3 regions of the Ewingella allii genome follow, and region 1 is predicted to be linked to each of the others. Evidence: predicted binding sites of a transcription regulator. Region 1 holds the regulator's gene; each other region holds the start of a gene.

The links. The regulator CRP, encoded in region 1, controls carbon source genes, mostly activating them, when cyclic AMP is high. The targets are predictions, from matches to a motif close to ATGTGANNNNNNTCACAT.
Region 2: SBO83_RS06510 (CidA/LrgA family protein) is a predicted target of CRP. The motif match lies at 1,275-1,292, and genes of this name have one in related genera.
Region 3: adhE (bifunctional acetaldehyde-CoA/alcohol dehydrogenase) is a predicted target of CRP. The motif match lies at 1,177-1,194, and genes of this name have one in related genera.

Annotation. Positions count from the first base shown of each region.
Region 1 is NZ_JAWUDN010000005.1:305,927-310,314, reverse strand. It holds gene SBO83_RS13800 (LysR substrate-binding domain-containing protein) at 1-811, shown strand, start outside; gene SBO83_RS13795 (OsmC family protein) at 815-1,222, opposite strand; gene crp (cAMP-activated global transcriptional regulator CRP) at 1,587-2,219, shown strand; gene SBO83_RS13785 (YccS/YhfK family putative transporter) at 2,317-4,388, shown strand, end outside.
Region 2 is NZ_JAWUDN010000001.1:1,365,232-1,369,619, forward strand. It holds gene xylB (xylulokinase) at 1-1,134, shown strand, start outside; gene SBO83_RS06510 (CidA/LrgA family protein) at 1,336-1,734, shown strand; gene SBO83_RS06515 (CidB/LrgB family autolysis modulator) at 1,731-2,423, shown strand; gene flgL (flagellar hook-associated protein FlgL) at 3,005-3,967, opposite strand; gene flgK (flagellar hook-associated protein FlgK) at 4,002-4,388, opposite strand, start outside.
Region 3 is NZ_JAWUDN010000001.1:733,915-738,302, forward strand. It holds gene adhE (bifunctional acetaldehyde-CoA/alcohol dehydrogenase) at 1-913, opposite strand, end outside; gene SBO83_RS03575 (YchE family NAAT transporter) at 1,444-2,091, shown strand; gene oppA (oligopeptide ABC transporter substrate-binding protein OppA) at 3,256-4,388, shown strand, end outside.

The sequences.
Region 1 (4,388 bases):
CCAACCGGCGGTAAGCCGCTCATTGCGCGAGCTGGAGCAGGTGCTGGACACCCAGCTTATCGTGCGCGGCAATCAGGGGATGATGCTGACGGAAACGGGGCGCGCCTTTGCCCAGCGCATGCAGTTTATTCTGGAGGAGCTGGAGCGGGCCGCCGCCGAGATTCAGCAGATGAATCACTTTTCGCAAGGTTCGGTAGCCATGGGCTGCTCGTCGCTGCTGGCCCTAACGGTCTTTCCGCCTCTGGCCGACAGCTTTACCGAGCAGTTCCCACAGACCAAGCTGCTGGTGAAAGAGGGGCAGCTTTCCATGTTGCTTCCCGCCCTGCGCGAGGGGCGTCTCGACTTTGCCGTCGGCAGCGCCGGGCCGGGATTGCCGCTGGAGGATTTGATTCGTGAGCCGCTGTTTCGCGCCCCCTTTGGCGTGCTGGCGCGGCGCGGGCACCCTCTGGCACAGGCGAAAACCTTAGATGAGCTACAGGGCGCGCGCTGGGTCTTTCCTGAAACGGATATGGGCTATTACCGACAGCTACAGTTGACCATGGCGGCGTTTTATCAGGCTGGCCCGGCACCATTGCGCACGGATTCCGTGGTTTGCGGGCTGAATATGGTGTTGCAGTCGGATTATCTGACCATTGTGGCGCGCGCGATGTACGCCCCTTTTCATCTGGAGGACAAACTCTGCTTGCTGGACATTGATACTCTGCCGGAGGCGGAATACTGCGTATTCTATTCGCAAAAATCGCCGCTAACCTTTGCGGCGCGGCGATTCTTAGAGTTATTGCGGCTGAAGTGTCAGCAGTACCCTTGGTAACGCTTATTCCGCTTCGACGATTTCAAAGCTGTGGGTGATGGTGGCGGCTTTGCCCAGCATCAATGAAACAGAACAGTATTTCTCGGCGGACAAGGCCACGGCGCGCTCGACCACTTTGTCAGTCAAATCTTTGCCGCTGACAATAAAATGCAGGTTGATGCGCGTGAACAGGCGCGGTGCTTCTTCGCGGCGTTCTGAGGTCAGTTTCACTTCGCAATTGTGCACCTCGTTGCGACCTTTTTGCAGAATCGACACCACGTCGATGGCGCTGCAACCTCCCGCAGACATCAGCAACATTTCCATCGGGCTTGGGGCCTTGTCGCCCGCATTGCCGTCCATCAGAACCTGATGTCCAGAGGCGGATTCACCCAAAAATGTCAGCCCTTCAACCCATTTTACCCGTGCCTGCATGTGCCATACTCCTGATGCGTTTATGAAGCAGAAATTTCCTTCAGACTACTCTTTTAGAAAAAAACCGGCAACGTAACCCGATCGCCATCATGCTGAAGCGAGACAACAGAAGACACCCGCGCAAACCTGTGCTACAAACAAAGCCGTTACACACTGTTTCAGTAAATTGCGGTGATGGGTTTGTGGTTTTCACTCTGAAGCCACGGTGTTAACAGAAATATTCAGATTCTTGTTTCACTCCGACTCCCGCTTGCAGCATTGCTGGACAGTTCATATGCTAAAAGGGCGCGTATTTAAAGACGCCGTACAGGGAACTCTGAGCCCTGTGATTTTGGGCAGCGATAACAACAGAGGATAATAGCAAATGGTTCTCGGCAAGCCACAAACAGACCCTACTCTCGAATGGTTCCTGTCTCACTGTCATATACATAAGTATCCTTCTAAAAGTACGCTGATTCACCAAGGTGAAAAGGCCGAAACGCTTTACTACATCGTGAAAGGGTCGGTTGCCGTCCTGATTAAAGATGAAGAAGGCAAAGAGATGATACTGTCCTACCTGAATCAAGGTGACTTCATCGGCGAGCTGGGACTCTTCGAAGAAGGTCAGGAACGTAGTGCTTGGGTTCGTGCAAAAACTGCCTGCGAAGTGGCTGAAATTTCCTATAAAAAATTCCGCCAGTTGATTCAGGTTAATCCGGACATTCTGATGCGCTTATCCGCTCAGATGGCGACACGCCTGCAAGTAACCTCTGAGAAAGTCGGTAACCTGGCTTTCCTCGACGTTACCGGCCGTATCGCGCAGACCTTGCTGAATCTGGCAAAACAACCGGATGCGATGACTCACCCAGACGGGATGCAGATCAAAATCACTCGTCAGGAAATTGGCCAGATCGTGGGTTGCTCCCGCGAAACCGTTGGTCGAATTCTAAAAATGCTGGAAGATCAGAGCCTGATCTCCGCTCACGGTAAAACGATTGTCGTTTACGGCACACGTTAATTCCCTGAGAAACGGCGCGGCAGGCAACTGTCGCGCCGTTTTTATTGGAGCCTAGGGAGACTGATTGATAGTGCGTGTTAAGCAGCAACGCATGAGATTGTGGCGTCGGTTTTTCTATCATCCCGAGGTCAACTACGCGCTACGCCAGACGCTGGTACTGGCAATTCCGGTCGCTATCGGCTGGATGTTCGGCCAGTTGCAAATGGGCCTGCTGTTCTCGCTGGTGCCCGCCTGCTGCAACATTTCTGGTCTGGATACTCCCCACAAACGCTTTTTCAAACGCCTGATTGTCGGCGGCTCTCTGTTTGCATTCGGCAGCGTGATGCTGCAACTGATGCTGGTGAATTGGCACATTCCCCTGCCCCTTATTATGTTATCGCTGGCGCTGATTATTGGCGTGACCGGCGAGATTGGCCCACTGCACGCGCGTTTACTGCCGGGTGCGCTGGTGGCCACCATTTTCACCCTGAGCATGGCCGGGCTGGTGCCCATCTGGCACGCGCCGCTGCTGTATATCGTCGGCACTGCGTGGTACGGGCTGTTTAACTGGGTTTGGTTTCGCCTCTCTGAAGAGCAACCAATGCGCGAAACCCTCAGCCAGCTTTATATCCAGCTGGCCGACTATTTCGAAGCCAAATACAGCCTGCTCACCCAACACACCGATCCGGAAACCGCGCTGCCGCCGCTGCTGAAACGCCAGCAGCAGGTGATCGATCTGATCGCCCTGCTCTACCAGCAATTGCACATGTTGCCGCAGCAGGGGCATCACCAGCACAAGAGGCTGTTTCAGCGTTTTCAGGTGGCGCTCGATTTACAGGAGCACATCGCCGTCAGCCTGCATTTGCCCGAAGAAGTGCAGAAGCTGGTGGAAGAGAGCCACGCCGAGGCGGTGATTCGCCGCAATGCGCAGGTGATCGCCGCCCGTCTGCGAGTGATCGCCGATGACATTCTCTATCACCGCCGCTCGGACCGTTTCAACATGACCAATGAACTCGCGGCGCTGGAGAAAATTGCCTCGCGCTATCGCGATAACCCGGTCGGCCAATTCTGTTATTACCACTTTAGCCGTATTGCTCGCTTGCTGCGCACTCAGCGCCCACTCTACCGCCGCGACCTAATGCAGACGCAAAACCGCCTGCCGTTCTGGCCTGCGCTGAAAAGCTATCTCTCTTTTAAATCCGCCGCGCTACGCAATGCCGCCCGGCTGGGCGTGATGCTGGCTATTGGCAGCAGTCTCGGGCTGTTTTTCAATTTGCCGAAGCCCTATTGGATTTTGATGACGGTGATGTTGGTCAGCCAAAACGGCTACAACGCCACGCGGGTGCGGATCCAGCACCGTGCGCTCGGCACGCTGGTTGGGCTGCTGGTCGCCTCGGGGCTGTTGCAGTTGCAGCTTCCCGAAAGCGTTACCCTACTGAGCATGCTGGTGATCACCGTGGTGTCTTACACCGTGCTGCGCAAGAACTACGGGCTGGCGACCATTGGTATTACGGTGACGGCGGTGTACACCCTGCAACTGCTGGCGATGAACGGCGCACACTTCCTCGTCCCAAGGCTTATCGACACCCTGATTGGCTGCGCGCTGGCCTTCGGCGGCACCCTGTGGCTGTGGCCGCAGTGGCAGAGCGGGCTGTTGCGGCAAAATGCCTATCAGGCGCTGGAGAGCGACCAAACCGCCATCCGCCTGCTGCTCGAGGAAGACCCCGACCCGGAGAAACTGGCTTATGCGCGCATGAAGGTCAATCAGGCTCATAACGCGCTGTTTACCTCATTGAATCAGGCCATGCAGGAGCCGGGCTTTAATTCGCGCTATCTGGCCGATATGCGTCTGTGGGTGACCCACAGCCAGTTTATCGTCGAGCATATCAACGCCATGACCATTCTGGCTCGCGAACACTATATGCTGACCCCGCAGTTAGCGATGGATTATCTACAGCGTTGCGAAATCGCGCTGCAAAGCTGCCAACAGCGCCTGACCTACGATGGCCCAAGTAGTGAAAACAGCCTGTTCGCCGCGCCCGAGTTGCACCCCGACATGCCGATAACCGAGATGGAACGCCACCTGCGCCGCGTGCTGTCGCACCTCAGCGTGATGCACACGATTTCTTCACTCGCGTGGAAACAGCGCCCTCATCATGGGGTTTGGTTGACGAGGCGCGTTAAGGGGGG
Region 2 (4,388 bases), on a different contig from region 1:
CTTGAAAAGGCAGTGCCCAACTCGCGGGAAATCACGGGCAATATTATGATGCCGGGCTTTACCGCGCCGAAGTTGGCATGGGTCAAGCAATTCGAACCTGATATTTTCAGTCGCATCGACAAAGTGCTGCTGCCGAAAGACTATCTGCGTTGGCGCATGACCGACGTGTTTGCCAGTGATATGTCAGATGCCGCAGGCACGATGTGGTTGAACGTCGCCAAACGAGACTGGAGCGATGAGATACTCGCCGCCTGTAGCCTTTCGCGCAAACAAATGCCACGCCTGTTTGAAGGCAATCAGATCACAGGCGAGCTGAGTGCCGAACTGGCTCAGCGTTGGGGTATCGCACGCGTGCCGGTGGTCGCAGGCGGAGGAGATAACGCAGCCGGTGCGGTGGGCGTTGGCCTCTATCGGGCAGGCCAGGCGATGCTGTCACTCGGCACATCGGGCGTCTATTTTGCAGTTAGCGAAGGCTTCCTCAGTAATCCGCAGCAGGCGGTGCACAGCTTCTGTCACGCCTTGCCCAATAAATGGCATCTGATGTCGGTAATGCTGAGCGCCGCTTCTTGTCTGGACTGGGCGGTAAAGCTAACGGGGATGGACTCGGTAGCGAGTCTGCTTAAGCTGGTTGAAGAATCGACGCCGGCCCAAAGCCCTGTCTGGTTCTTGCCCTATCTTTCTGGCGAGCGCACGCCGCACAATAATCCGAACGCTACCGGAACCCTGTTTGGCTTAACACATGAACACGGCCCGGCCGATATTGGTCGGGCCGTATTAGAAGGCGTAGGATTCGCCCTCGCAGAAGGTATGGATGCCCTTCACGCCACGGGCCTGAAACCTGATTCCATCACTCTTATAGGCGGTGGGGCACGCAGTGCCTATTGGCGGCAAATGCTGGCGGATATCAGCGGGCTGACGCTGGAGTATCGAACCGGCGGCGATGTTGGACCAGCCCTTGGTGCAGCGCGTTTGGCGCAGTTGGCGATGAACCCGAATAAGTCAATGGAAGAGCTGCTACCTGAGTTACCATTGGAACAAACGCATCGCCCTGACGCTGCAAAGCAGCAGTGCTATCTTGAACGACGAAAAATCTTCCACGAGCTTTATCAAAGCCTGCTGCCCTTAATGAAATGAGCCACCACGTGCCCTTTTATCGTTTCAAAGGGCACGCGGACGTTCTGTCAACCACGTCAAAGCTGAGATAAAGCTGCAAAGTTACATTAAGTACGTTTCCAAAATGGCATACACTTCATGCATTAATTTCATACTCCTTTTTGTGGTGCAGATCACAGTTTAATTGTATGATGAATGCGTCACCTTACTGGGATGAAGGCTATGCGCGACGTATTAACTTTGCTTTTACAATATATAAGGTCATTTATTTTGATCTATGCCTGCTTATACGCTGGCATCGGAATTTCATCACTGCTGCCAATCAGCATTCCCGGCAGCATTATCGGCATGCTGATCCTTTTCTGCCTGCTTTCGACGCAAGTTTTGCCTTATCGCTGGGTGAAGCCAGGCTGTAATGTGCTCATCCGCTACATGGCCCTGCTCTTCGTACCCATCGGTGTCGGGGTGATGACCTATTACGATATGCTGCGCGCCCAGTTCGGCCCTCTGGTGGTTTCTTGTCTGGTCAGCACTTTAGTCGTACTGGTGATCACGGCTTACTGCTCGCACTTTATTCATCGTGAAAAGCCGCTGGATAATGACGCGGAGGAGAAATCATGATCGACATTCTCTGGTCGTTACCTTTAACGCTGCTGGTATTTTTCGCCACCCGCAAGCTGGCTATCAAGCTCAAACTTCCGCTGTTGAATCCGTTGCTGATGTCGATGGTGGTGATCATCCCACTACTGTTAGTGACCAACATTCCCTACGCCCGTTATTTTGCTGGCAGTAAGATTCTGAATGACCTGCTACAACCGGCGGTGGTGGCGCTGGCTTTCCCGCTGTATGAGCAGTTGCACCAGATACGCGCCCGCTGGAAGTCGATCATCAGCGTCTGTTTTATTGGCAGTATGGTGGCGATGACCAGCGGCACGGCGATAGCCTTGTGGATGGGCGCGACGCCTGAATTGGCCGCCTCAATATTACCAAAATCTGTGACCACGCCGATTGCCATGGCAACGGCTCACTCGATCAACGGCATCCCGGCGATTAGCGCAGTCTGCGTGATTTTCGTAGGTATTCTTGGCGCGGTGTTTGGTCACAGTATTTTGAATGTCCTGAAAATCACCACCAAAACCTCACGCGGTTTAGCCATGGGTACCGCCTCCCACGCCCTAGGCACGGCCCGCGCCGCAGAAGTTGATTTTCAAGAAGGTGCCTTTAGCTCGCTGGCACTGGTGATATGCGGGATCATGACGTCGCTTATTGCACCTTTCCTGTTTCCGGTGCTGCTGGCAATGTTTGGGTAAAGCAGATCATTGGGTTTTGCTTTGCTCCCTCTCCTTTTTAAGGAGAGGGCTGGGGTGAGGTTTGCCTCATTGAGCACGATTTAAACCACTCCTCATCCCAGCCTGACCTAACCCACTGAAACGGCACGGTGTAATTGCCAGTAGGTCGCGTTCAGAAGTGACGCCGAGCAAGAGGTGGAAAACCGCGTGGCTTTTTACGCGGGTTGTAATCCCGCAGCGAGGGAACCGCCTAAGCGGCGGCATTTCGCGGCTATCACTTAGCTACCTGAAACACGTCCATCCCCCCCTGCGTAGCCTCGATCCTCCAGCACTAAAGAGCGTGGGTGTCCAGAGGGCGCGCGCTTTCGCGCCTTCTGGGCCAGTTTGCGTGGCAACGCAAGGTCTTGAATTTAAATTTGAATTTGAATTCAAACCCAAAGATGCAATTGAAAATAAAAAGTGTATGTCACCCTGCCCTTAGGCTGACAAAGTGACATACAAACTGAACGCACCCGGTTTAAGTACGCTCAGAAAAGGTGTAGATGAGAAGGAGCCAGCAGGCCCCTTTCAGTGAGACGTTTTAGACCTGAATTCGCGGGAAATTAAGAATTCATTTGGAACAGCGACAGCCCTTGCATACTGGTAAAGGTTTTATAGGACGCCTGTAGTGCGACTTGCTGCAAGCTGTATTGCGAAATAGCCGCCGTCCAGTCGGTGCCGACCAGCGCGTTGAGCTTATCGCCGTTAATCAGCTTGGTGTCGTCGCCCATCGAATCCAGCTTATCCAACTCGTCCAGCTGGGTACCCAACTGAGAGCGCACGGACAGCACGTTGTTCAGCGAGTTCGACAGGCCGCGGTTGCTTTTGTCGATGGCTGCCGTGTAATCAGAAAGGCTAGCGAAATTAGCTTTTGGCGTTTTCAACGCGGCGATAGCGCCGTCGATGGTTTTGAAGATATCGGTCTGGCTTGGCGTGCCGTCCGGCTCTTTCACTGGGTTAGACGTCAGCGTGTTAAATACCTGAGTACCGGTGTGGCTGATGGTCATGGTACGGCTGGCATCAACCTGCTGGGAAATCGCTTCATCCCCACCGCTATAGGTCACTGCCCCCGTCGTTGCATCCACGCTGTACGGCGGCTTATCACTTTTGTAACCGCCAAAGATATAGCGCCCGTTACCGTCTGTGCTGTTTGCCATATTGACGATTTGGTCTTTGATACCCTGCAATTTGGTCGCCAATGACGCGCGGTCATCATCACTCAACGCACCGTCTCCGGCGTTAACGATCAGGCTCTGCGCGCTCTGAATTGCGGTGGTGACGTTGTTCAGGATGTTCTCTTCCTGACTCATATTCTGGTTCGCGAAGGTACGCGCGATGGCGTATTGATCGTTCTGCGCCTGCGCCTGTTGAACCATAATCGCCTGCGAGGCGGCCAACGGGTCATCCGACGGCTTGTTCACCCGATTTCCGGTAGAGAGCTGCACACCGGTATCCTGCCACAGCGACTGAGCATTCGAGACGCTGTTCATATTCTGCTGGTAAATCATGTTGGTACTAAGGCGCATGGCATCAGTTCCTTATCGAGTCGCGGTGAATGCGTTACAGGTTAATGATCGCATCGAAAATGGTTGATGCCGTCTTAATCACTTGCGCGTTAGCCAGATAATATTGCTGATAACGCTGCAAATCGCCGTATTCTTCGTCGGTGTTAACGCCCGAGATCGACTGCTGTTGCTGCTGCAAGTTGGTGACGATGTTGGTTTGCGCCGTGGTGTTGGTTTTCAAACTGGCAACCTGATTACCCACGCTGCTCACCAGGCTGGCATATGCGCCGGTCAGGGTTGATTTACCTTCCACCAGCTTGGCGGTTTGCAAATCCAACAGTTTCTGCGCGTTGGTGTTATCGCTGGCACCGGAATCTGTTTTGCTGGCGGCGGCAATCTGCGAACCGTCGGTCAATGCCACATTCAGGCTGCTCGCGGCATT
Region 3 (4,388 bases), on a different contig from region 1:
CGATTTTAGTCGCTGGCTGACCCACGATAGCGGCATTCAGGCCACCATTTTTCAAGATGATGTCTTGAACTGCTTTCAGCTCTTTGCCTTGCAGCAAGTAACCGCCATGAGTGGAGAAACGCTCACGAACGGCGTCATATACGGAATCAACCACGATAATGGACTGTTCAGAAGCACAGATAACGCCGTTATCGAAGGTTTTGGACATCAGGATAGAAGCAACAACGCGTTTGATGTCAGCGGTTTCATCCACCACAACCGGGGTGTTACCTGCACCTACGCCGATGGCTGGTTTACCAGAGCTGTATGCCGCTTTCACCATGCCTGGACCACCGGTAGCGAGGATCAGGTTGATGTCCGGGTGATGCATAAGTTGGTTGGAAAGCTCAACGCTTGGCTCGTCAATCCAGCCAATCAGGTCTTTTGGTGCGCCCGCCGCGATAGCAGCCTGCAGTACAATATCTGCAGCTTTGTTGGTCGCATTTTTAGCGCGTGGGTGTGGGGAGAAGATAATACCGTTACGGGTTTTTAAGCTGATCAGCGCTTTAAAAATCGCAGTAGAAGTTGGGTTGGTCGTCGGTACGATACCGCAGATGATGCCGATAGGTTCAGCGATAGTGATGGTGCCGAAGGTGTCATCTTGTGACAGGATACCGCAGGTTTTTTCGTCTTTGTAAGCGTTGTAGATGTATTCAGAGGCGAAGTGGTTTTTGATGACTTTGTCTTCAACAATCCCCATTCCAGATTCTTCAACAGCCAGTTTCGCAAGTAAGATACGGGCATCAGCAGCGGCCAACGCGGCGGCACTAAAGATCTTATCAACTTGCTCTTGGGTGAAGTTAGCATATTCGCGCTGGGCTTTTTTGACTCGTGCTACGAGTGCGTTCAATTCAGCGACATTTGTTACAGCCATAATGCTCTCCTGATAAAGTTAAACTCTTTTAGTAAATAATCCGCCAGAATTCAGTATAGCTGTGCTATGACATACCGTCCGATACAAATTTACACATTTATTATCAGTCGGTTGCATCTGTCTCATTATTTGCTCAAACAGCTTTTAATAAGGTTGAACATCCTGTAGGAGAAAACGAGTTAACTTCGCCAGCTTGCAAGGTGTTTATCCTGTCGCCTACTCACTGACTACGTGAAAAGCATACTCACTTGGGGGCAGGCGATTTTTGATCTGGATCACTAAAGTGACTTGCTGACACCTTTCAGCAGGCCATTGATGAGATTGGTTATCATTAACCCGTTTTTATTTAACAAAATGTGCGAATTTTGGTCGGATTGACCCCTATTATTTTTAACATTAGCATGAATCACTGCTTATATTAAAAAATCTGGTGGTACGCGCTAAAAAGTCTCGTGGAATCCCAGCGCCAATTACAGTACATTAGCGCCCATTGAAACCTTCCTCTTCTGGCGTGTTGTGCGGAGTTCTGCGTGAGCCAATCTCTGTTAGATCTTTCAGGCTATATTAAATTTTTCGTCGGGCTATTCGCATTGGTTAACCCCGTGGGGATCTTGCCGGTCTTTATTAGCATGACCAGCTACCAAGCCGCCGCCGGTAGAAATAAAACCAATATGACCGCCAACCTGTCGGTTGCCATTATATTGTGGACAGCTTTATTCCTCGGCGACGCCATTTTGCATATCTTCGGCATCTCTATTGATTCTTTCCGTATCGCGGGCGGCATTTTGGTGGTGTCCATTGCGATGTCGATGATTAGCGGGAAGTTAGGCGAGGATAAACAGAACAAGCAGGAGAAGTCGGAAACGGCGATCCGCGAAAACGTCGGGGTTGTGCCATTAGCGTTACCTTTAATGGCGGGGCCGGGTGCCATCAGTTCGACCATTGTCTGGAGTTCACGTTTCCACGGCTGGCAGAACCTGTTGGGTTTGACCGTAGCCATTGCGCTCTTTGCTTTCAGCTGTTGGTTGCTGTTCCGCGCGGCACCTTTATTGGTGAGACTGCTTGGACAGACCGGCATTAACGTCATCACCCGTATTATGGGCTTGCTGCTGATGTCGCTGGGTATTGAGTTTATCGTGACCGGGATTAAAGCTATTTTCCCTGGTCTGCTGCAATAATATTCTTTGGGCTACTCTTTATCTTTCTAAACATTCGGTTATTTGTGTCTACTGTATTAACTTTGCTAATAACCGAATGCCTCAATATAGTGCAACTAATGACTTATTTATGACCAGTTGCACCTAAATGTGGCTTAAACTCCTTTCCTGAGCCTATTTATAACTCAAACAGCTATTTCTATACGTTTCCCTCCCCAAAAAATCCCTTTTTTATGACTTTCTCTGCCCGAATCGATGTTAATTTAACCACATCATTCTGTAGGGCTTGTGCATGCTGTATCGAGATGTTATTAGTGTTTACTCTGTCAGAAACAGCCATTTATTCTTCAAACCTACAAAATGTTAACTTTTTGTATCAGTCGAATTTTTAAACAGAAGCGTAAGATGGTTGTAGGTTGTAAATCGGTTAAAACAGAATAAAAACAACACGTTATATAAGATCCTCTTACTGGCATGCCAGACGGCTAAATGACTTCCAAGCCCAGTAAAGGAGAAACGCGTAACATTTTCGCAAAATTTATTGGCGCAGTTAACAGGCTTCTGATAATTTTCGGGACGTCTTCACAAATGGAAAGTTGTTTCGGGCTTATGCCGAAGTGAGAATGGATCTTGCAAAGAGATTTAAATTTAGCAATTTCATTTGTTGTTGGAGAATGTCGTGGTCGAAACTTTGCATCCTTACAGAGCCAACGCGCTTTTAGTGTCACTGCTTTTCCCAAAAGCACTCCTTGGCACTGTTGATGCATGTCTTCGTTTAAGTCAGAAACGCTGCACATTAGTTCCCATTAAAATTCTTTTTTCAGGCTGCTAAAAACTGCAGTCCGAGAGTGTTCGTCTGAAATTGCATTGTTAAGTCAAATTAAGCATTAGCCTGCCGTGTTTGAAAAAGGTATTACCACACTGCGTGAAATACTAATCAACAGGGCGAGCAAAAGGAGCGGGGTCTTCCTTAAAGGATCTCTGAAGATGAAAGACGATTAACAGTCTCAAACTTCAAAAGTTAGAAATGTAGTAGGTGATAGTCGTCTTATTCACAGCGACTAAATACATGCGGTTTTTCTATCGGGTAATTCGTTCCTGCCCGCGATTAACCAAAAGCCCAGCAAGGGTTTATCTTGCTCCATCGTGCGCAAGTTCATAATAAAAACTGGAGTTGAATATAAAATGACCAACATCACAAAGAAAACTATCCTCGCTGCCTGCGTATTAGCAGCATTGGGCGTGGCGACCGCGGGAAGCGCTTTTGCTGCTACCGTTCCAGCCGGTGTGCAACTGGCTGACAAACAAGAACTGGTTCGTAACAACGGTTCTGAAGTGCAATCCCTTGACCCACATAAAGTGGAAGGTGTGCCAGAGTCCAACGTTATCCGTGACCTGCTGGAAGGCCTGGTTAACACCTCTAACGCTGACGGCCACGTGATCCCAGGCGTAGCTGAAACTTGGGACAACAAAGACTTTAAAGTGTGGACTTTCCACCTGCGTAAAGACGCTAAATGGTCCAACGGCGACCCAGTGACTGCTGCGGACTTCGTTTATAGCTGGCAGCGCCTGGCTGACCCGAAAACTGCATCCCCATACGAAAGCTACCTGCAATATGGTCACATCGCTAACATCGATGACATCATTGCCGGTAAGAAAAGCCCTGACACTCTGGGCGTGAAGGCTATCGACGACCATACTCTGGAAGTGACTCTGACTGAGCCAGTTCCTTACTTCGTTAAAATGCTGTCTCACACCGCGATGAAGCCGGTAAACAAAAATGCTGTTGAGAAATTTGGCGACAAATGGACTCAGCCAGAAAACTACGTGAGCAACGGCGCTTATAAACTGAAAACCTGGACCGTCAACGAACGTATCGTTCTGGAACGTAACCCACAATATTGGGATAACAAAGACACTGTTATCAATCAGGTAACTTATCTGCCAATCTCTTCAGAAGTGACTGACGTTAACCGCTACCGCAGCGGCGAAATCGACATGACTTACAACAACATGCCGATCGAACTGTTCCAGAAACTGAAGAAAGAGATCCCAACTGAAGTCCATGTTGACCCATATCTGTGTACTTATTATTACGAAATCAACAACCAGAAAGCGCCATTCACCGACGAACGCGTTCGTGAAGCTCTGAAACTGGGTCTGGATCGCGACATCATTGTTGAAAAAGTTAAAGCCCAGGGCGATCTGCCAGCTTACGGCTTCACCCCGCCATATACTGACGGCGCTGACGGCAAACTGACTCCTCCAGCCTGGTTCAAAGAAACTCAGGATCAACGTAATGCACAGGCGAAGAAACT